One region of the Peribacillus sp. FSL K6-5616 genome, then DNA from elsewhere that is predicted to be linked to it. Evidence: riboswitches for the same ligand, from Rfam matches in the RefSeq annotation. Region 1 holds a riboswitch; each other region holds the start of a gene.
The links. A riboswitch is a leader RNA that binds a small molecule or an ion and turns the genes downstream of it on or off. The one in region 1 is predicted to bind preQ1.
Positions count from the first base shown of each region.

Region 2: it holds a riboswitch for preQ1, as region 1 does, so the genes downstream of both, queF (preQ(1) synthase) here and queC (7-cyano-7-deazaguanine synthase QueC) in region 1, are expected to answer to the same signal.
Region 3: it holds a riboswitch for preQ1, as region 1 does, so the genes downstream of both, MHB45_RS00065 (QueT transporter family protein) here and queC (7-cyano-7-deazaguanine synthase QueC) in region 1, are expected to answer to the same signal.

Region 1 covers NZ_JBBOYT010000001.1:3,629,667-3,637,253, forward strand. The annotation lists gene MHB45_RS17425 (hypothetical protein) at 1-160, opposite strand, end outside; gene MHB45_RS17430 (TetR/AcrR family transcriptional regulator) at 550-1,119, shown strand; gene MHB45_RS17435 (DUF4260 domain-containing protein) at 1,171-1,518, shown strand; gene queE (7-carboxy-7-deazaguanine synthase QueE) at 1,563-2,291, opposite strand; gene queD (6-carboxytetrahydropterin synthase QueD) at 2,284-2,754, opposite strand; gene queC (7-cyano-7-deazaguanine synthase QueC) at 2,754-3,419, opposite strand; PreQ1 riboswitch class I at 3,475-3,517, opposite strand; gene MHB45_RS17455 (methyl-accepting chemotaxis protein) at 3,703-5,382, shown strand; gene MHB45_RS17460 (hypothetical protein) at 5,831-6,046, shown strand; gene pgsB (poly-gamma-glutamate synthase PgsB) at 6,834-7,587, shown strand, end outside.
Region 2 covers NZ_JBBOYT010000001.1:80,623-88,209, reverse strand. The annotation lists gene MHB45_RS00445 (ABC transporter ATP-binding protein) at 1-279, opposite strand, end outside; gene MHB45_RS00440 (ABC transporter ATP-binding protein) at 254-2,002, opposite strand; gene MHB45_RS00435 (nitroreductase family protein) at 2,449-3,009, shown strand; gene MHB45_RS00430 (aspartate kinase) at 3,606-4,952, opposite strand; gene queF (preQ(1) synthase) at 5,156-5,656, opposite strand; PreQ1 riboswitch class I at 5,761-5,806, opposite strand; gene MHB45_RS00420 (EamA family transporter) at 5,937-6,794, shown strand; gene MHB45_RS00415 (BA3454 family stress response protein) at 6,890-7,177, shown strand.
Region 3 covers NZ_JBBOYT010000001.1:8,741-16,327, reverse strand. The annotation lists gene MHB45_RS00090 (sigma-54-dependent transcriptional regulator) at 1-222, shown strand, start outside; gene adhP (alcohol dehydrogenase AdhP) at 265-1,278, opposite strand; gene MHB45_RS00080 (DUF3892 domain-containing protein) at 1,584-1,883, shown strand; gene MHB45_RS00075 (hypothetical protein) at 1,967-2,779, opposite strand; gene MHB45_RS00070 (YbaK/EbsC family protein) at 2,889-3,410, opposite strand; PreQ1 riboswitch class I at 3,583-3,627, shown strand; gene MHB45_RS00065 (QueT transporter family protein) at 3,634-4,119, shown strand; gene MHB45_RS00060 (TVP38/TMEM64 family protein) at 4,243-4,899, shown strand; gene MHB45_RS00055 (PAS domain-containing sensor histidine kinase) at 5,017-6,642, shown strand; gene MHB45_RS00050 (cadherin-like beta sandwich domain-containing protein) at 6,702-7,587, opposite strand, start outside.

The DNA.
Region 1 (7,587 bases):
CCTCTATGAATATCATTTCATTTGTTATTACCTGATCTGTTGGATACACTTCAAAAATGTCTTCTACAGGTTTTGTTTTCTCTTTATACGGTTTAGTGAATAAAAAAAAGCTGGTCAAGACTATGAAAATTGATGCCAAAATACCAAATTTCTTTTTCATATATTCATCCCTTCCAAGGACATCTGTATAACCTCATAATACCATAAAAGGTTATTATTGGTTAAAAACTAAGACGAGCTCATATTAAAAGCGGGATTCTTTTTCAGTTACAAGGACATTCAAATTTCTGGTTAGGGGAACTGGAAATGGATTCTGCATCTTCGCCCACTGCTCCATTTGCAACTTTACCCTCCCCTTGAACCGTAAGATTAGCAAGTGTTCCTTTCGATTTCAGGTTTACTATAGGGCTATCGCGATTTCGGTTGCCTACAATGGCAAAATTCCACTTAAAAAACAGTACTTTATCATTCGACCTAATAATTGACATTTGAAAATCAGTGAGCTATCATCCTAATTAACCAGTGGTCAATTAATAAGGAGGTGACAAGATGTCGCCAAGGAAATCGGCAGGTCAAGAATTATCCAGGGACATGGTTTTGAATGAAGCTAGAAACCTTTTTGCAGCGTTAGGGTATTCGAATGTCTCGATGAGGCAATTGGCTAAATCATTGGATTGCAGTCATGGAGCCATTTATTATCATTTTAAAAACAAGGCGGAAATATTTTATAGTTTAGTGAAAACGGATTTTTCCGTTTTAAATTCTTTAATCGATGATATCATCCTGTCGGAAAATGCCCCTTCTGTAAAAATGGAAAAGATTTTATTGTGCTTCTTGGAGTTTGGTTTAACCCAACAGAATCATTATTCCATCATGTTTTTATCGAAGGAAAAAGAAATTCAGCAGTTACTTCAATTCGATTCTAATGAAACATACGAAAAGCTAATCCAGTCCTTGACGGATCTAACGGACAACAAACTGAATCCTGCATCCATTTGGTCGATTTTTCTTTCTCTTCACGGATTCATAACTTTTTATATTAATTCTGAGCTATCTTATCAAGATGTAAAAGGTTTAGCCTATTTTCATGTAAAAAATATCACCAAGAACATCATATAATTTTTTCGGACACTATTGACCAATGGTCAATTAAACTTTGGAGGTTATGAAATGGTGAAGAAATTCCTTCATATTGAAGGACTTATGGTCCTTTTAGCGGTGATTTACATCTATTCGTTATATGAATTCAGCTGGTGGATTTTCCTTTTGTTGATTTTGTCCCCTGATGTTTCCATGCTGGCCTATCTGATCGATGATCGGATTGGAGCAAAGGTTTATAACGCATTCCATACTTATATCGTGTCCATCTTCATGATTTTGTTAGCCATTTTCCTAAAGTCGGATGCATGGATGATGATTGGTTTAATTTGGACCGCACATATAGGAATGGATCGCTTATTTGGATATGGCCTTAAATACACATCATCCTTCAAAGCTACACACATGCAAAGGTTGTAATAAGCTTAAAAGGCAGTGTGATTAAACATCACACTGCCTTTACTTTACACGCCCCGCTTGTTACCCCATATATAGGTATGCAGCTGTGGCAGGACTTTCACATCATTCAATTCATCATCCGCTATCACTTTATCAATTAACTCTTCGTACTTCTTCAATAGGCCGCTGATCAATTGATGATCATCCGCCGTCCTGCTGTCGTCATTGCCGACCTGCAGATAAAAAGGAATATCCGGGTAACGCCCATGTACATGTTTGGCATATTGATAATCTTCCTCGTTAAAGACGACGATCTTCAAAGAAACATGGTTTTCAGGATTTCGATTGGCAAGATTCGAGATGATTTGGTCAAGAACCGTAAAGTCCGTGTTCATTCCAGAGCTCGGCGGCTTAGGTGAGATAGTCAGTTCATCAATATCGAGAAACCAATCCTGCCATCGGCTCCCTTGTGTTTCGATACCAATTTTCATTTTATTTTCATGTAAGATCGCTATCAAGCCGTTTAGGTTTTTCAGCAGGGCCGGGTTTCCCCCAGATATCGTCACGAAGGAAAAACCGGAACCCCCAATTCGCTTCAGCTCATCCCATATTTCATCGGCAGTCATCTGAACGGTATCTTCCTTACCTGTGCCATCCCAAGTAAATGCGGAATCACACCAGGAACATGAATAATCGCAGCCGGCCGTCCGAACGAACATGGTTTTTTGACCAATGACCATTCCCTCTCCTTGGATGGTCGGCCCGAAGATTTCCATAACCGGGAGTTTACTCACTTTCCATCCACTCCCGTCTGGCTTCGGCATAGCTTGTCGGCGTTTCGTACAGTCGAACAAATTCGACTCTAGCACCCTCATATTCTTTTAATGAAAGGGCTTCGGCCATTTTTTCATAGATCCAGACAACCATATTTTCAGCTGTTGTATTCATGAGCGGCAGGGTTTCATTCAAATAACGATGATCCAGGTGGATTTCGATTTCATTTTTCCATATATCCTTGATGTCACCAAAATCTATCATCAACCCGCGTGAATCCGTATACCCGCTCAATCCGAAAATGACTTTATACGTGTGGCCATGCAGGTTCTTGCATTTCCCTTCATAGTCATGCAGATGGTGCGCCGCGTCAAAGGTGAATTCCTTACTCACGAGAACCCTCTTGTTTGTATACTTCAATTGGCTGCGCTGAATATCTTCATCTATTTTTTGGAGTTTATCCACTATCTTAAAACCGTACATCATGAAAGCACCTTCCGTCTGCTTACATAGTCATCCAGTCCTTTTTTCCGCAGATTACATGCCGGACAATCTCCACAGCCATCGGAGATGATTCCGTTATAGCAAGTCAGGGTCTTTTCGCGGACAAAGTCGAACGCGCCAAGCTGGTCAGCAAGCTCCCATGTTTCCTCTTTATTAAGCCACATTAGCGGCGTATCAATCACGAATGACTGGTCCATCGATAAGTTCAAGGTCACATTCAACGATTTAATGAATACATCGCGGCAGTCAGGATATCCGCTGAAATCCGTTTCACAGACTCCTGTGACAATATGTTTAGCGCCAATCTGGCTCGCCAGCACTCCGGCAAACGAAAGGAACAGCAAATTCCTCCCTGGCACGAACGTCGACGGCAGCTCCCCTTCTTCTCCGTCCGCCACTGCGATATCACTTCTTGTCAATGCATTCGGTGCCAGTTGGTTCAGCAGCGACATGTCAAGGATATGGTGGTTCACGCCCAATTCCTTGGCAATGTTTTGAGCGCATTCGATTTCCAAGCTATGCCGCTGATTATAATCGAACGTCACCGCTTCCACTTCCTCAAATCTCTCCAATGCCCAAAACAGGCACGTCGTACTGTCCTGCCCTCCGCTAAACACAACCACTGCCTTTTCTTTCTTCTTCATTTCTATAAAACTCCTTTTTACGGAAAAAAACAGCACCCTAAGAATAGAGCACTGTTTCTCCTTAGTTTTTTTGAGAGGGTAGCTAGAACCTCTTCCGCCTTAACGCGGAATATTATATTTTTCCAAGTCAATAGTAACTTGAAAATGATAAGAAATCAAGATGTTTATATAAAGTGAACATTAGACCTGATGGAAAATTTGGTTAACTTTTCATTACTTAAAAATCACATTAAAAATCCGATAAAAAAGAGTGAATAAAATATCGATAAAGGGGTCCAATAATTTGAAAAGCATTAAAGCAAAGGTATTGGTGGCATTTTCACTCATCATATCTTTATGTGTCATCTTAGGAGCATTCAACATTTATAGCAGCAACAAGTCACTGGCATACTCCCAGGATATCATCGAAAGGGAACTTCCGCTTCTTATCCAAGACGAAAAGCTCCTATATAATCTAGCACAAAGAACCGCATTCGTCCGGGCCTATATTCTATATGGCGACGAGAGTTATAAAGAAAGGTTCTTACAATATACCGAAGAAAGCCAGGTCATCCAGGAGGAACTCCTAGCCTTAAGCGATTCTGATAAAACAAAGGAATTGATCGAGAAAAGCGTGGATTGGAGGACGATGATTGTAGAACGGGTATTTATCCAGTATGAAAAAGGAAATGAAGAACGCGCTAAAGAGATACTCAAAAATGAAGTGGCGCCAATCAGCAATGAAGTAATGGAGGGTTTCAAGGAGCTTGCTTCTAAACGCGAGGAATTGTTTGTCGCTTCAGGTAAAACCGTCATCGAAAGCGGGAAATCGGTCAAGACGACAAGTATCATCATATCCATTGCAGCAGTCCTTATCGGCCTTGTGCTGGCGCTTGTTACTGCCAACCTCATTACCACCCCCCTCCTTAAAATTAGGGACAGGATGAAAATGGTTGCTGACGGAGAGCTGAATCATGAGCCCCTGGAGCAAAAGTCATATGATGAACTGGGCGAATTAACGGTCTCCGCCAACCAAATGCAGAAAAACCTTCGTGATACGATCGAAAAAATGCTCGTTGTTTCGCAATCCGTTACCAACCAAAGCGAGGATCTGACTCAATCAGCAAATGAAGTGCAGCAGGGCAGCAAGCAAATAGCGTCTACGATGTATGAACTTTCGGAAGGTTCGGAGTCACAAGCCAGCCGGGCAGCTGAAATGGTTCGCATGATGGATGATTTCACCGGCAGGATCGAGTTGGCCCACCTGGAAGGAGCGGATGTGGCTAGAAGTTCAACCGAAATCCTTTCCTTGACCAAGGACGGCACCGCTTTAATGCGCAGTTCAGTCCAACAGATGCAAAGTATTGATGGGATTGTCAAAAATGCCGTAGAGCAAGTGAAAGGGCTCGATTCTCAATCACAGCACATCTCGCAGCTTGTGCAGGTCATCAAAGATATATCCAATCAAACCAATCTATTGGCGCTGAATGCAGCCATAGAGGCCGCTCGTGCTGGTGAACATGGCAAGGGCTTTGCCGTCGTCGCCGATGAAGTGCGGAAACTCGCTGAAGAGGTCACACACTCCGTTGGGGATATCACCAATATTGTCTCCGCCATTCAAACGGGTTCAAAAACAGTCGTCCACTCCCTGGAAGATGGTTATACTCAAGTGGATGAAGGCACGAAACAGATCACACTCACAGGCCGAACCTTTGAAACAATCAATCACTCTGTCGGGAATATGGAAATGAAAATACAGCATATTACCGAAGAATTGAACTATATCTCCACAAATAGCAAAAAAATCAATCAGGCTATCGAAGATATCGCTGCCGTTTCTGAAGAGTCCGCGGCAGGAATCGAACAAGTCTCCGCCTCCGCTCAGCAATCCAGCTCTTCGATGGATGAAATCACGAATCATGCCAGTGAACTTGCATCTTCGGCAGAATTGCTGACTGCACAGGTTAAGAAATTCCAATTATGACACTAGCAAGTTCCCGCTGCTTGAATGCGGGAACTTGCTTTTTTTCTCCTATTATAAGGGTTGTTTCATTTTCGTATATTCGGGGAATATATAACTATACACAATAATGAACCATTAAAAAAGCAAATCTATCAAAAGCGGCTGGAAGTGAATATTTTCCTTTGTTTTCAGAATATTTAGTGTATAATGAATATAATTAAAGGAATATTTTAACTGAAATAATGATTACTTCCAATACCTGCAAATCCTGTCCTTTCCTTCAACACCATGCACGGGCCCATATGCTCAGTAATTATCGATTGCATGCTTTCTCTCGAATCAAACCATTCACATCTTTATTCACACAAAAACATATTTTCCACTCCAAATTTGTAAAAAAAGGTTAAACTACACCAACGATATGTTACTATTAAACTAAGACCTTTTAACCCCATAAGGAGGAATTCATATGAAACGTTTTTTCAAATTCATCGCAGATTTTAAAGAAAGAAAAGCACTGGAACGGGAAACCGAAGAATTCTTTCGCAAAGAATACGAAAATTATATGAAGAAGAATCCTGACAATCAAGGAAAAAGAAGGAGATTAGCTCCTAGACTTTATGTGATTGATGGCGGTAAAAAGGGCTCCAACCTTGAGATTTCTGACAGAAAGAAATCCAGTTAACCTGATTCCTTCCATTATCAGCTACCCAAGCTGTAACTCAAGACCCACAAAAGTTAAATCTCCATGATTAACGGAGATCCGTGACCATTACATTCATTTACAATATATAAGCCGAAAGCTCAGATATGCTTCTGGGCTTTTTTATTTTTCATTCTTCTATAAACACTATATTTATAGAAGAAACTAGGTATTTTTTAAAAGAAATGGGTTAACTTTAGTTTATTTCATGTTTTAGGTAAAAGTTCAATTATAGACCCCTGGGTATTACCAAGGAAAATCCGAAAAATATCAAAAAAAAGAGATGTGTTCTTTTACTCATCTTTATCCATATTCAAAAGAGTTCAACTATTTGAGTCGTTAGATGCAATATTTCACATTGAATGACAAATGCATAAAAATTGTAACGTTTATGTCAAACAATGGGTATAAACAATTAACAAACTGTAATAAACCTCACATTTAAAAATTAATTATTATTCAAATATAGCCATTATGAATTAGGTTCAAATACTCATAAACCTATTTTACTTCTGACCAAAATAGGTTTTTATTAAACTTTCCATAATTTAGTGTAAATAAAACCTCGATTCCCTCAATTTTCAGCCATATCTTTGTACTCATAAAACAATTTATCCCATTAGATACTATTACACTCTAATATACATATATTTGAAAAAACTGACGATAACTATATTACGATAGAATAATTGACTCTTGCCTATTAAGTTTAAAATCATGTAGTGTGTATTCAGTAATTCAAATATTTGAAAAAAAGAGAGGTTAAAAAATGGCACCAATATTTATTTGTGCGATCTTTTTGCTTGGCTATGGCATTTTTGAACAAAAACGCCATCAGAAGCGTCTCGACTCCATCCCGGTACGTGTGAATGTGAATGGGATTCGAGGGAAATCGACTGTAACGCGTCTAATTACAGGTGTGATCCAGGAAGCTAAATACAAAACAGTAGGTAAAACAACCGGAACATCAGCAAGAATGATCTATTGGTTTACCGACAAGGAAAAACCGATTGTACGACGCCCGGAAGGACCCAACATAGGAGAACAACGGCGTGTAGTTAAAGAAGTGGCCGACTTAGGCACGGAAGCACTGGTTTGTGAGTGCATGGCCGTACAGCCTGACTATCAACTAATCTTTCAAAACAAAATGATCCAGGCAAACATTGGGGTCATCGTGAATGTATTGGAAGACCATATGGATGTCATGGGACCGACATTGGATGAGGTTGCTGAAGCCTTCACTGCTACCATTCCCCATAATGGTCACTTAATAACCATCGAAAGTGAATATTTGGACTTTTTCAAGCAAATTGCCAAAGAACGCAACACAAAAGTAATCGTTGCAGACAACTCCAGAATATCGGAAGAGTTCCTGCGTGAATTCGACTATATGGTATTTCCTGATAATGCATCACTGGCCTTGGCCGTTGCTGAGGCATTGGGCATTGATGAAAAAACGGCTTTTCGCGGCATGTTGAATGCGCATCCCGATCCAGGTGCCATGCGGATCACCAAATTCGGAG
Region 2 (7,587 bases), 3.5 Mb from region 1:
CTGAAGCCACATGGAAAGGGAATAAAATATGTAGACTCCGAGAAGCCCTAAAAGAAGGCTGATCAGCCCCCCGCTATCCCTTGTGACAATATAATCATCAATGGCCATCCCAACAAGAAAGGGTCCAAGCAATCCCAAAACCGAGCTTATCAGTACCATGAAAAGGACACAAAATAGCAGGCTTTTATTCGTTGCCAAGTAGGGAATGATCCTTTTTACCGTATTCCAGGAGTTGACCGGTTTAGACTTTGCCTTATCGGGAGATATTCTTCGACTCAAGCGAAATCCCCTCCTCCCCAAACTGTGAGCGAACGATTTTTCGATAAAGATCGCTTGTTTGCATCAAATCCTGATGTTTCCCCAGCGCAAGGACTTGACCGCTTTCCAGCAACAAGATTTTGTCAGCCTCCATGGCTGTACTGATTTTTTGTGTAATGATGAGCGTTGTGCATGTATAGTCCTTTAAAGCGGCAAGCAATTTACTTTCCGTCTTCAAATCCAGGGCACTTGTACTATCATCCAGAAGGAGAATCTTCGGTTTGCGCACCAATGCTCTTGCAATCGATAAGCGCTGCTTTTGCCCTCCCGAAAGGTTCACTCCTTTTTGCCCCAACTGGGTTTCATATTGCTTCGGAAGTTTCATTACGGTCTCATGGACCTGAGCATGCATGGCCGCAGCCATGATTTCCTCCACCGAGGCACCCTCTTTTCCCCAAGCGACATTATTTTTTATGGTCCCCGAAAAAAGCAGGGCCTCTTGCGGTACATAGCCGATCCTGTTCCGCAGCGAATTCAAGGGAATATCTTTCAGATCCTGGCCATCAATTTGAATGGAGCCGCTTTCAACTTCATATAATCTCGGAATCAGCTGAAACAGTGATGTTTTCCCTGATCCTGTCGCTCCTATGATGGCAAGCGATTCTCCCGGATCGATGGAGAAGGTCAGGTTTTTCAATATCGGGGTTTCGGTTCCAGGATAGCGGAAAGATACATCCAGAAACTTAATGCCTCCCCCATTGACGGCCCCACTCTTGCTTTCCGCCTTACCTTCATCAATATCTATCGGGGTTTCAAATATTTCCGTCACACGTTCCGCTGAAGCCTTCGCACGGGAAATGACCATGATCAGCCATGAAAAAACGGAAAGGGATGCCGCGATCCTCGTGGCATAGTTGACAATCGCCACAACTTCCCCTACCTGTATATCTCCCGTTGTTATAAATTCACTTCCAAGCCAGAGAATGATCAGAATCGCCACATTCATGACAAGCATCAGCACAGGCATCGTCGTTTCAATTAAACGAAGGGAAGACACAGTCTTTCTTTTCAACTCTTCATTCGCATCGTCAAATCGGCCGATTTCATGCTCCTTACGAAGAAAAGCTTTGATCAAGCGCATGCCTATCAGGTTTTCCCTCATGACTCCATTGACATTATCGAGTTTTTTCTGGACGAGCTTAAACAGATTAGCCGCCCGCTTCATAACCCATCCCAAGAAGAAAACCAGAACCGGAATTGAAATGACCAATACGAGGGATAATTTCAAATCGACCGCAATAGCCATGATCGCTCCGCCGATTACGATCAACGGCGCCCTTGCCATGATACGCAAGCCCATAAAAATCGTATTTTGAAGTTGGGTCACATCATTCGTCATCCTTGTGATCAACGAGGAAGTCGGGATATTATTCAAGTTCGCAAAAGAAAACGCCTGTATTTTACCAAAAAGGCTTTTCCTGACATCATGTCCAAAGCTTTGACTTACATGTGATGCCGTAAATGAATTAACGATCCCGCCAAGAAATGAAAAAACGGAAAGTCCAACCATGACACTTCCCCATTTAATCACCACCGATAAATCTTTCTGCAAAATGCCATCATCAATGATTTTTGCTATAAATAGAGGTTGTAATAGCTCTACCCCGAGCTCGACAATCATTAAGGATAAAGCAAGAATGATCAAAAGCCAGTATGGCTTAAGAAATGAGGACAATTTTTTCATCTATGACACCTTCGATTCTCCGTATGTAAATAGCATCTTTTCATCCTCTCATTATACATTTTTATACAGATTTTTTAAAAGATTTTAACCGTTTTAAAGCATTGGTAAATATCTTGAATTTTTTTATAAATACCCTTGACAAATAACAGGAAATAAGCGAAAATTCTAATTGATAATGATTTTCAATTTCATTATCGATCTCTGAAATTTGATAAGCAATTACGATATTCTCTTATCGTACCCTTTTGATATTGTACATAGATACAATGTCGCCCCGGCTTCTCTGTGCCTAGTAAAATTATATGCTCATTAGCGAATGCAAGTCACTAGAATATTGCCCCCTCTTTATTCAAGTAATTTATTCACATTGGAAGCATATTAGGCAGCCGGGGATTATTTTTTTCAACTATTAAACTTACATATATGATTAAAGGAGCAGGATGATCATGATACTAGAAGATATCATTAAAGAACGGCGCAGCATCAAACGATTTAAGGACATTCCTGTCCCTATTGATACCATCCAATCATTATTGGAAACTTCGACATGGGCACCGAACCATAAAATGACCCAGCCATGGCGCTTCGTCGTGGTGCATGGTGATAGCCGTTTAAAACTCGCAGAAGCAACACGTGCATTCATGGAAGGCAAAGAGAAGGACCCTGAAAAGAAAAAAGCAGCCGGACAGCGAGGATATAATAAACTCATAGGTGTACCAATGTTTGTCGCAGTGATCATGGAAGAGAATCCGAATCCCATGACACGTGAAGAAGATTATGCGGCTACAAGTGCCTTGATCCAGAATTTCAGCCTGCTTGCCTGGGAACAGGGAATCGGGATGATATGGGAAACATACGGCATGATACACAGCATGGAGTTTCGTGAAGCTTTGGGCGTGAAACCAGGCGAGAAGATCGTCGGCAGCCTTCACGTTGGCTATCCCGATATGATCCCTGCCCCGCGTCCAAGGAACGCGATCGATCAACTCCTGACCATTATGGACTAACATAAAAGGAAAGCCTCCAATCTTCCAGTTGGAGTCTCAGACTGTAGACAAACTCGATGAAAACCGGGTTTTCTACAGTTTTTTTATGCTTTTACAATTTGAACGTTGATTTCCCCTCAAGGCACTCGCTTTCCGCGGGCGGTCCGCCCTCGGCTTACGCCTGCGGTGTCTTAGACGCGCGCTTTTCCCACAGGAGCCTCGTGCCTTACAATCCAATCACATATAGTTAGAACTTATTCCTACATTCTTTTTTGTATTATATAGAAGTATTTAACTAGGTGATAAGGATGCTTTCTATTCTATTCAGCAAGATCATTTATAATATGGTGTAAGATATGTATGAGGTTGGCCCCCCCTTTTTATCCACTTCAAGAGCGTCAACTCCGTTCTCCTCCAATTGCATTTGCCACTTGTCATATGGGTATTAAATTAAAACAGACGCACTGAACCCTGCAGCGCGTCTGTTAGCTTGTAATGATTATCCCCACACGGTCATTGCCACTACCATAAAGAACCAGATAAAAAGGTATGTATAGTGATTAAAAGATTAATCGCAAAAAACCCCCTTCTAAAAGGAGGTCCCTAAACGCTCATACTCAAAAGAACTCGTGATATAATGCCTGAATTGCCGTCTCTTCGTTGTGCCCTTTCACACCGAACATCATGCTTACCTCCGAAGAGCCCTGGTTGATCATCTCAATATTCACCTTTGCTTCGGCCAAGGCTTTTGACGCTCTTGCCGTTGTACCGACATTATGGCGCATTCCTTCCCCTACAACCATGATCAAGGCAAGATCATGCTCCACATTCACTTCATCGGCATGAAGCTCTTTCTTGATTCGGGAAATGATTTTCTTCTCGGCATCCCCTTTCATCTGGTCCTGCCTAAGAATAAGCGTCACATCATCGATGCCTGATGGAATATGCTCATATGAAACTCCATAATCCTCGAGGATGTGCAGCAGTTTCCGGCCAAAACCAACTTCCCGGTTCATCAAATATTTGCTAATGTAAATACTGCAAAATCCTTTATCACTCGCAATCCCAATAACCGGCCCGTTCGTATTATCCCGTGCATTCACAATGCGGGTCCCTTGTGCCGCCGGATTGTTCGTATTCTGGATATGGACAGGTATTCCCGCACGGAATGCAGGAATCAGCGCCTCATCATGAAATACCGAGAAACCTGCATAAGAAAGCTCACGCATCTCACGATAGGTCAGTTCCCGGATTCCCTTCGGATTGGAAACCACATTTGGATTCACCGCATAAACGGCATCCACGTCCGTAAAGTTCTCATACAAATCAGCTTTGACCCCATTCGCAAGAATCGAACCCGTAATATCGGAACCGCTTCTTGAGAAGGTTAACACATCACCATCTAATGTATATCCGAAGAATCCTGGGAATACAACGATTCCTGGCTCATCACGCAGAGCATATAACCGATCATAAGACTCTGGCAGCACCCTGGTAAATCCACCTTCATCCGTTACGATCAAGCCTGCCTTCTTCGGATTGATATACTGTGCCTCCACTCCAAGGCTTTGGAAATAACCTGCGACCAGCTTCGCATTATTATCCTCGCCACCGGCCTTCAAGGCATCCAGATAGCGCTTCGGGTTAGATTGATCTGCATGCAGCAGTGCCATTAAATTTTCATGAATCCCTGTGATGACACTCTCGGATATATCCAACTCTTCAGCAATGCTCGCATAGCGGGATACAACATCTTCTATCAAATGCTCTCCGTTATCCCCGCGCAGCTGCTGTTCCGCAGCTTCAATCAATAAATCCGTCACCTTTATATCATCGGAATTGCGTTTTCCTGGAGCGGAAACGACCACAATCTTCCTCTCTGGATCAGAAACAACAATTTCGAATACCTTCCTCAACTGTTCACCTGACGCAAGTGAACTTCCACCAAACTTTGCAACTTTCATCTCGACATCCCCTATTTTCGTAAATATTCTGTCAAAATTAACTCTCCCTATTATTACGCTTTTTCTCGAAACAATCAAGTGGAAATTCCATTATAGAAGGACATTTGTGCTTTTAAAAAGGACAGAATGACAGAACCACTGATCGAAATCAGCTATAAACTAAAAAAAGGACAACGGGCATATGCCCATTGTCTCTCCATTCTTTAGCGATTATCCACGGTTTCCGGGTATAAGTCATGATTCATCAAGCGGTAATTCGCCATTTCCTCATACTTCGTACCTAGTTTCCCATAATTCGTGTAAGGGTCGATGGAAATTCCGCCCCTTGGTGTAAACTTGCCCCATACTTCAATATATTTAGGGTCCATCAATTCGATTAAATCATTCATGATGATGTTCATGCAATCTTCATGGAAATCACCATGATTGCGGAAGCTGAATAAATAAAGTTTCAAAGACTTGCTTTCCACCATTTTCACACTGGGAATATAGCTGATGTAAATGGTAGCAAAGTCCGGCTGGCCCGTGATCGGACATAAACTAGTGAATTCCGGGCAATTGAATTTGACGAAATAATCCCGGTTCGGATGCTTGTTATCGAATGATTCAAGGATTTCAGGAGCATAGTCGAATGTATATTTTGTTCCTTGATTCCCAAGCAGTGTGATATCTTTTTTTAATTCTTCTTCTTTTCTTCCAGACATGAAAAGTCCTCCTAATCCCACATTTCAGGGAGATTCATAAAATGGGCCTCTATATAACAAAAACCATATCTCCTCAAAGATATGGTTGATTCGCGAAAAATATCAAAGCCATAGTTTTTTTAAGAGGGTGATGCTATGAACCTCTCCCGTTTATCGGGAAATATTTTAAAATTGTCATAGTAAATATAGAAAAAATAATCTAATCTGTCAATCATACATTTTAAATTTGGTTTGATTCTTGATGGCATTCAGCTTAAAATGTAGAAGAAGTTTATCCTACATGAAGGAAGAGATTAAGTCAATGTGGATTTTTGCAGCACTCATCACGAGTTTATGTTTCGGAATCAATAACAGCATTTTTAAATGGAGCAGCGGAAAAGGGTATTCCAAGATACATATCCAATTTTTCTTTTATTTTTCAGCATTTATTTTGTCCATTGTTTATGGAGTATTAATGGATGGTTTACAGATGAACTGGCTGTCCATCATGCTTGGTGCAGCAATTGGTGTACTGAACGCCAATGGTAACATCCAGATGGCAAGCGCCTTTGAAAAGGGTCCGGCAAGCTTGACATCTCCATTAATCGCAGCGAATGCCATATTCCCCATTCTCTGTGCAGCTTTAATTTTCCACGAACATATTTCTTCCTTGCAGTGGAGTGGAATCGCCTGCATGTTTATCGCTACATTAGTCATCCAATATACACCTAATGCAAAAGGTAATCATCAATATGTCCCATGGATGATGCACACATTACTCTCCATCTTATCTTTTGGTGTGCTCGGCATTCTTATGACGACATCAACACGTCTTCATTTAAACTCCCTTGATATCCTTGTATCAATGTATGGAGGCGGAATGCTTTATCTTCTTTCGGCTCTAGCCTTTAAAAAAGAAAAAATCAAGCTAAAGGAAGTCAAAATCGGTTCCTTAGTAGGCTTTTTAAGCATGATAGGCTATGGATGTTATTTCTTTGCTTTGAATACCGGCATCGCAAGCATCATTTTCCCTGTCGTCAGCCTGAACTGTTTGGTTGTCGTATTCGCTGGATGTTATATATTCAAGGAAAAACTAAAAACCTATCAAATTGCCGGTGTTCTTGCAGCATTAATCGGTATTATTTTAACTAAAATATGAATATAGTTCGTATAATAAAAACGACCTGGCTGTCATGTATATAAGCCAGGTCGTTTTTTATTTAACCGGAAAATGGAGAAGGTCAAAAAAAAGTATTGACACCTCCTGAAAAATATCAGATAATTTTGAATATTAACTTTCTCGATTTTACTGCTTTTGAAATGTTTGATTATCCTTCTGCCACGGGTATAAAAGAAATAGGTACAACCACCTCATTTAATTCTGAATCAGGAAAGGAAAGATGCATAATGGTAAAAGTTACAGTAACAGTTGATTTCCAAGGAAAATCTTATCAAACTAACGTCCTAACTAAACCGGGTACTGATCATGAAGTAATTTTACAACAAGCCCTTCATCAAGTTGAAAAACAATGGAAAGCATAAAAAAGCAGGCATCGCAATAGATACCTGCTTTTTTTTACCTTAAATACTATCCAAAATACTTTTCATATGCACGATTAACGACCCTCTTACAGCAATTCCCTCCTACTTAAAAACACATTTAATTGTTTTTTCAAAAGACACTAAAATCAAGATGCCAGTTTTTGCACTAAAATTTTTATAATGAAAAATATCTAATTGAAATGTAATTATATTAAAAGCCTTATAAAAAAAGACGGTCTTTTTAAGGCGCGTCTCAGCTGTAGACAATTTAACCGTTAATTCCACTCCAGGCACTCGCTTTCCGCGGGCGGTCCAGGAGCCTCCTCGGCGCCTTTGCGCCTGCGGGGTCTCCCTTGGACTCGCTTTTCCCGCAGGAGTCCCGCATCTTCCGTTCCAATCAACTTTGTTTT
Region 3 (7,587 bases), 3.6 Mb from region 1:
GAAGAGTGGCGAAAAAAGCTGGTGGCTGATTTTAATGAGAAGGATGAACTGATGCTTGAAGAAATCCTTACGGAAATCAAACAGCTTCAATCAACAATTGGAAAGGAGCTCGTCATGCAGGCACTGCAAAAAACCTACGGCAACCGGAATGAAGCTGCCAAACGCTTGCAAATATCCATAAGGAAATTGCGTTATATATTAAATGAAAAGAGCCAGACATAATAAAAAGGAGGATGCCCCGTTCCAGGGCTTCCTCCTCTGTTCCTATTCTAGCGTCAATACGATGCGGCCGTTGATTTCTCCGTTTTCCATCATTGAAAACACGTCATTGATTTCATCAAGCTTTCTTGTTTCAATATTCGTTCTGACTTTACCCTCAGCCGCAAATTGAACAGCTTCCTGTAAATCTTTTCTCGTCCCGACGATGGACCCTTTTACAGTCACCCCATTTAACACTGTATCAAAAATCGGGATTGGAAGTTCATCATTCGGCAATCCGACTACAACAAGTGTGCCGCCCCTCTTGACTGAACTGTAAGCCTGTTCGAATGCTTTTTTCGTAACCGCCACAGAAATGGATGCCTGCACGCCGCCAACCTTATCCTTAATGGCCTGTACAGGATCGGTCTTAAGCCCATTAACCGTGTAATCCGCCCCCAGTTCCGTTGCCAGATCAAGCTTATCATCTTGAATATCGACAGCAATGACATTAAAGCCCATCGCTTTTGCGTATTGCAGGGCAACATGTCCCAATCCGCCAATTCCATAAACCGCTACCCAATCACCAGGTTTTGCTTCTGATACCTTAAGCGCCTTATAAGTCGTTACACCTGCACAGAAAATCGGTGATACCTCCGCAAAGTCAAGCCCTTCAGGAACCTTCACCACATATTTGGCTGGTGCTTTACAATATTCCGCATACCCTCCGTCCACGGAATATCCTGCATTCAATTGATCCAAGCAAAGCGTTTCCCTGCCGGTCAGACAATATTCACAATCGCCGCAGGCCGAATAAAGCCAAGGGATCCCAACACGGTCACCCACTTTCAAGGAAGTTACGCCTTCCGCCACCTTTTCTATAATGCCCACACCCTCATGTCCCGGGATAAGTGGAAGCTTGGGTTTTACCGGCCAATCACCATGTGCGGCATGTAAATCGGTATGACACACGCCACAGGCTTTAATTTTCACTAATATCTCACCATATTCCAATTCCGGGATCGGTACTTCCTTTATCTCAAGTTTTTGGTTAAATTCATTGACGACCGCCGCCTTCATTGTCTTGACCTGTTGTTTTGCATTTACAGTGCTTGCCCCTTGTTTTACATTCATGATTACTATTCCTCCCTTAATCTAGTGGATATTATTTCTTGCTACTGCTTACACCAACTACTTAAACTTGCACTACTTAAAATAGTTGCAAGTGCCATGCCACTGCAAAAAGGCCAAGACGACAGCATTCACACAAAAAAAGTGCCGAAAGATCGGCCCATTTGGACGAATTAACGGCCCAAGTTGGACGAAATCCGGTTTGTATATTGCAGGAAAAATGGTTCACCCTATAAATAGGAGGTGTCTAAAACATGGACCAATTTGAAGAAGCCTATGAGTCATATAAACAGCAGGGAACACCGCAAGCAAACCAAAGTGATTCAGCAGCAGGAAAAGAGGAAATCATCGCCGTAAGGAAAAATGAAGAGGACAATATTATCGCCATCAAGACGGACTCCGGCCGCGAACTCGACTACCCCACAGCCCTTGCGGAAGCCAAAGCTGGCAACCTGGCCAACGTTGACGTCTTTCATAAATATGGACGTGACATATTACGGAGTGAGCCCGATGGGATAAAAGAAAATAACCTGGATCAACTGCCGGAGTTTTGAGTTTTTCGGGGAGACTGCCTGATACGGGCAGTTTTTTTCTATCTGGATGCGCAAAAAAAAGAACCAGCATGATTAGCCGGATCTTATTTTTCATAAGGATAGGATTCAGAGATTTCGAGCAGTCGGCCGCAGGACTCGACAACCTCGATGATTTCCATCCATGACATGTCCAGACCCAGTTCATTAGCATGGGAAATCTTATCCCGTAATTTTCGGATGGCATTCGCATCCTTCCTCCCTTTACTTTTCGAAGGGATTTGGAAGAAGTGCCTCAATTCTTTATCTTTATGTATAATATCGAATTTATCACTGATTTGCAGGCACTCTATTATATTGATATCCTCATTTTTATCGATTCTCCTTTTATATAATTCGGTTGCCTTTTCTAAACGGTCTTCGCTGATCATTGGATACCAGCTGCCATCGCCGAATCTATCCAGGATGATATCGCTCATCCTCATTTCCAATAAGGTAATATATCCGAATATCAGCATCCTGATCGGAGGCTTTTGGAGGTCGGCATGGGTAATCAACATTTTAATTGAATTATTCTCTAGTACGAACACCCTTGTCTTATTCTTAAAAATATGGAGAAGCTGGATCAAAGGGGTTGAATTCGAAACCATTTCCCTTGGTGAGAAGTTTCTCATATATTCAGAAATACTTCCCTCACCTAGTTCTTGCCTTTCGATATATCCGATGATTTCCCCTTGATCTTGGACTGCCAATATATCAAAATTCTTTTTTTTCATTGCTTTCTGGATATCCAGCGCCAGATCGTTTTTATGGCAAAACACAAGCTCCTGGGCAATGCTCTTAACCGTTATATTTTCTTCATAAAGAGTTTTAAGACTCAGATAGCTGCTATTGCTTTTTCTTTCGCTTCCATTTAACATCTTTCAACCTCCGATCAGGAACACTTTCTGCCCATTTTCCGCTTTAATAATAGAAATGCATGCGGCCCCCCGCAAATAAAATTCACTTTAGTGGACTCCATCCCATTCATCAAATGCCATCAACTGCATTTCCTGCCGCCGTTTCCACATTCCCTTTTTCTTCCCACCCCTTACAAACATCCACCCAATCCTTGGCACCTGAATATTCAAATAATTCAGCGAGTGTAAGTTCTATTGCAGAGTTTGAACTGCCGCAAGCCGGAAACAATGACTCGAAGCGCTTCATCGATACATCAAGAAAAACAGCTAAATCGTTTGCCAGGCCAAACGGGCAAACGCCTCCGATTGCATGGCCGGTCTGTGCAAGCACTTCATCAGGTGAAAGCATTCGTGCCTTGAAACCGAACGTCTGACGAAATTTCTTATTATCCACTTTCGCGTCCCCTGCGGCAACGACCAAAATCGCGTGTTCACCCTCCCCTTTAAAGGAAAGGGTCTTGGCAATCCGCGCTGGGATAACACCGATGGTTTCCGCTGCCTCAATCACCGTTGCACTAGATGATTCGAACTCCTTTACGTCGCCTTCCCGATTCCATTGTTTAAAATGGCTTTTGACACTTTCGATCGACATATTAATATTCACTCCTTTTTATGTACATATTGAAATAATATCATCCTTCATTGCAAAAATTCAAAATCCAATTGTGCTGCTTCATCTGATTGGAAACCTATAAATTAAAACCATTCTTTACAAATTGACGAAACAAGCTTACATGGGATACTATTAATCATCGGGTAAACGCCTGCACGTGGTTCGTAACCATCCCACGATAAAAAACTAGGGAGAGAGTAAAATGAATGTTCGTACACTCGTGATAAACGGGTTATTGGCTGCCTTGTATGTGGCGGTCTCATTGGTGTTTAAACCAATAGCTTTTGAGATGTTCCAATTCCGTGTACCGGAAATGTTGAATCATCTGATTGTATTCAATAAAAAATATATCTACGGTATCGTTGGAGGAGTCTTCATATCGAATCTGCTCTTTTCGCCGATGGTGCCATATGATTTGATTTTTGGGGTGGGGCAATCCCTGCTCGCCTTATTGCTTGTCATTTATGTTTCTCGTTTCATAAAAGGCATTAAAGGACGTATGATCGCTACGATTATCTTTTTCACGTTCACAATGTTTTTAATTGCAATTGAACTGAACCTTGCCTTTGGTTTGCCATTCTGGCTAAGCTGGATGACTACAGCTGTCGGTGAGTTCGTTGTCCTTTTGATTGGCGCGCCAATCATTTATGGAATGAACAAAAGAATTCAGTTTGAAAAGTGGCTTTAAAAGGAATCTTCGCGCCGTTAAGCCACTATAATGGAAAAGAGCTGTCTGCATGATGCGGCAGCTCTTTTTTTTCACCATTGAACTCGAAAATGATAAACTATTAGTAAGAATGGTGGTGGCCCTTTGAAAAAAGTCCTGACCATAATCGGTCTACTTGTAATCGCAATTTTTATATACTCTAATGCAGAACTGTTCACTTTGGTTTGGAAAAGTGATTTGGATTCTGTGATTGGCATATTGAAGGAAAATCTTTTGCTTACATTTATTGTGACATTCGTATTGATGTTTGTACAAAATTCTTTTACAATCATCCCCTTAATTTTGCTCCTGACCATCAATGTCACGATATTCGGATTCATATATGGCTATCTATGGAGTTGGTTTACAAGTGTTGTTGCCTCAGGATTCATTTTTTATGCAGCAAGAAACTGGTTTCAGGAGCTTCTTTTAAAGAAGATTGGTGAAAAGTGGCAAGAATCTGTAGTGGAGCATGGCTTCATGTACGTGTTTACAGGCAGGATTTTCCCGCTTATCCCCACAAGCTTAATTAACTTGGCAGCCGGAGTCAGCACCGTCACTTTCAAAGACTTTTTATTGGCGACGGCACTTGGCAACCTTATATACTTTTTCTTCCTATCACTGATTCCCTATGGGCTGCTATCTGTTGAAATGAACCAATATACGCTAGCTGCTCTTGCACTCCTCTTCTTACTATTCTTCATGATCTATAAGCGTGCAAAAAAGAAGAAGAAACTAACCTTCTTCAGAAAAAACAGGTGACCACATTGGCCCCTGTTTTTTTTATTTAGAGATTCTGCATATATTTTTTTCCGATAGTTTGTTAAAATGTGTATGTAATTTTACCTTTGAAATGTCTTAAAATCAGGGAGAATCTCCATGTCCAAACGCTCCATCTTAGCAATATATATCCTATCCGGGATTCTTACATTAGTCGTATTCGACTATTTTTTAACTACAAATATCCATAATAAAGAGGTCTTCATTCAACTCCAAAGGGCGGAAGGCATTGTTTTCCTTTTATCAATAGGCTTAATTCTATATCTTTATTTAGCTAAAAAGGAAGAATTCAAACGATTAAAAGAGGCGGAACAACGTCGGCGCACACTCATCAATTCAATGGTGGATTTCGTTAACTTCAAGGATGGGGATGGCCGATGGCTTGAATCCAATACCTTCGGGCTGCAATTATTTCAATTGGAGCATGTAGATTATAAGGGAAAAAGAGACAGTGAGCTCGCAGAATACACCGAATTTTATAAAGAATCGTTGATCTACTGTGAAATTTCCGATGAAGAAACGTGGGTAAAGGGGGAAATTACTAGGTGCGAGGAAATCATCCCTCTTCCCGATGGCAATCACAAGACCTTTGATACGATTAAAGTTCCCCTGTTCAATGAAGATGGTTCACGTAAAGGCTTAGTCGTCATTGGCAGGGATATATCTGAAAGAGTTGTCGCGGAGAATCAATTATTTGATAGCGAACAACGCTATAAATCATTGTTTGAGCACAACCCTTATCCAATGCTGATGCTTGATTTAAATGGAATGATCACGACCGTGAATCCAAGGTTTGAAACGGTAACAGGCTTTCAACAGGAAGAAATACATGGCGCTTCATTCATTAATTTGAATTTTTCAGCAGAAGACGCGGAATTGATCCGTACATCATGCCAATATGTCATGGAAAACCAAAAGGGGATCAAAAAAGGGAAAGATATAGAATTCCTGACGAAGTACGGGAAGTCCATCTTACTTTCTTGTACGTTTGTCCCGATGATGGTTGGCGAGGATTTAGTCGGAATCATTACTTATGCTAAAGAAGTCACTCAAATTCGAGAAACCGAAGCACGCTTAAGAAGAACCGAAAAATTATCGATAGTCGGCGAACTTGCCGCAAGTGTAGCCCACGAGGTACGAAATCCGCTGACTTCTTTAAAAGGTTTCGTCCAGCTGCTTAAAAAGAGCGACCATCCCTATGAACAATACTACACGATCATGTTGAGTGAATTGGACCGGATCAATCTTATTGTAAGCGAGTTACTCGTTCTGGCAAAACCACAGGAACTTCCATTCAGCAAACATCAAATCATCGACCTGATGAATGATGTCAAAACCTTGTTGAAACCAGAGGCGGACTCGTACCCCACCCAAATATCAATATCTGTCAAAAATGAAATACCGCTTCTATTATGTGAGGGAAACCAATTAAAACAAGTTTTCATAAACATGCTCAAGAATTCCATGGAGGCATCCGCCGACCACATTTGGATTGATTTCGAACGAATGAACAATAACCTTTCCATCACCATCAAAGATAATGGAAGCGGAATAGAAAAAAACCGCATAAAACATCTTGGAGAGCCTTTCTATTCTTCAAAAGAAAAAGGAACCGGATTAGGACTGACAGTCAGTTGCCGAATCATTGAGGCGCATCGGGGAAAGGTCCGGTTTAACAGTGAACTGAACCAAGGAACCGAGGTCCAAATCATTCTGCCCATATAAATATGAATTTCGAGGACAAGCCTGAACCTTGTCCTTTTTTTGCAGGATTCAAAACCATCCTATTTTAACAGGGAGGTGAAGAAATCCTTTATATTCCCAAAGAATGACACCGTCTCAACAGGTTGTTTCCCATTAATCTGGCCTCCTGAATCATTGGATGTTTCGCTCTCCGTCATACCAGCTGTATTCGTTTGCGCTGCCTCAACTTCCCCCTCTTTTGATTTGACATCATCCACGGTTTCTTCCTCATCCATTTTAACATCGATATCCTTTTCGAAAACAAGGACGTAAGTACGACGCTCCCCATCCTTTGAAACAGTAACGGAAATGGCCGTTTTCGCTTTATCCTTGATCTTCACTTTTGCACTGCTCGCACCGTCATATTCAATTGTTGCTCCGCTGGCATTTGTCGTTGCATTCATTTCGACTGAAGAAATATCATTATTGACCTCGATATGATAGGTATGCTCATTAGATTCAAAAGATTTGTTCCATACGCCGGATGATACCCTCAGGCTGTTCAACACTGGTCCATTATTGCCTTCCTCGCCTAAAGAATCTGCGGACGTTACTTTCTCAACAGAATCCGTTTTCACTTTTTGTGTTGAAATACTTTCTTGCTGTGTATTCGTTACTTGACTGACACCACTGCTTGGCTTTTGATTATTGGAGGATTCCGCTGATGTTAAAGATGTTTTACTCCCCTTATCCGAGGATCCTGCTGATGGTAAAGATGATTTATTCCCCTTATCCGAGGAAGGTTGGGCTTTACTCGTTCCTGTTGAGGGCTCCTTTTGAACTTCATCCTCTTTTGGAGCAGCTTTCGATTCCGTTTCCTTTGCTGCGGCTGCAGCCCGTGTAATCGTAAGTGTATATGTTTTTTCATCACCATTTTCTGCTGTAACGGTTATCTTCACCATTGTCTTACCGACTGGAAGGGTAACC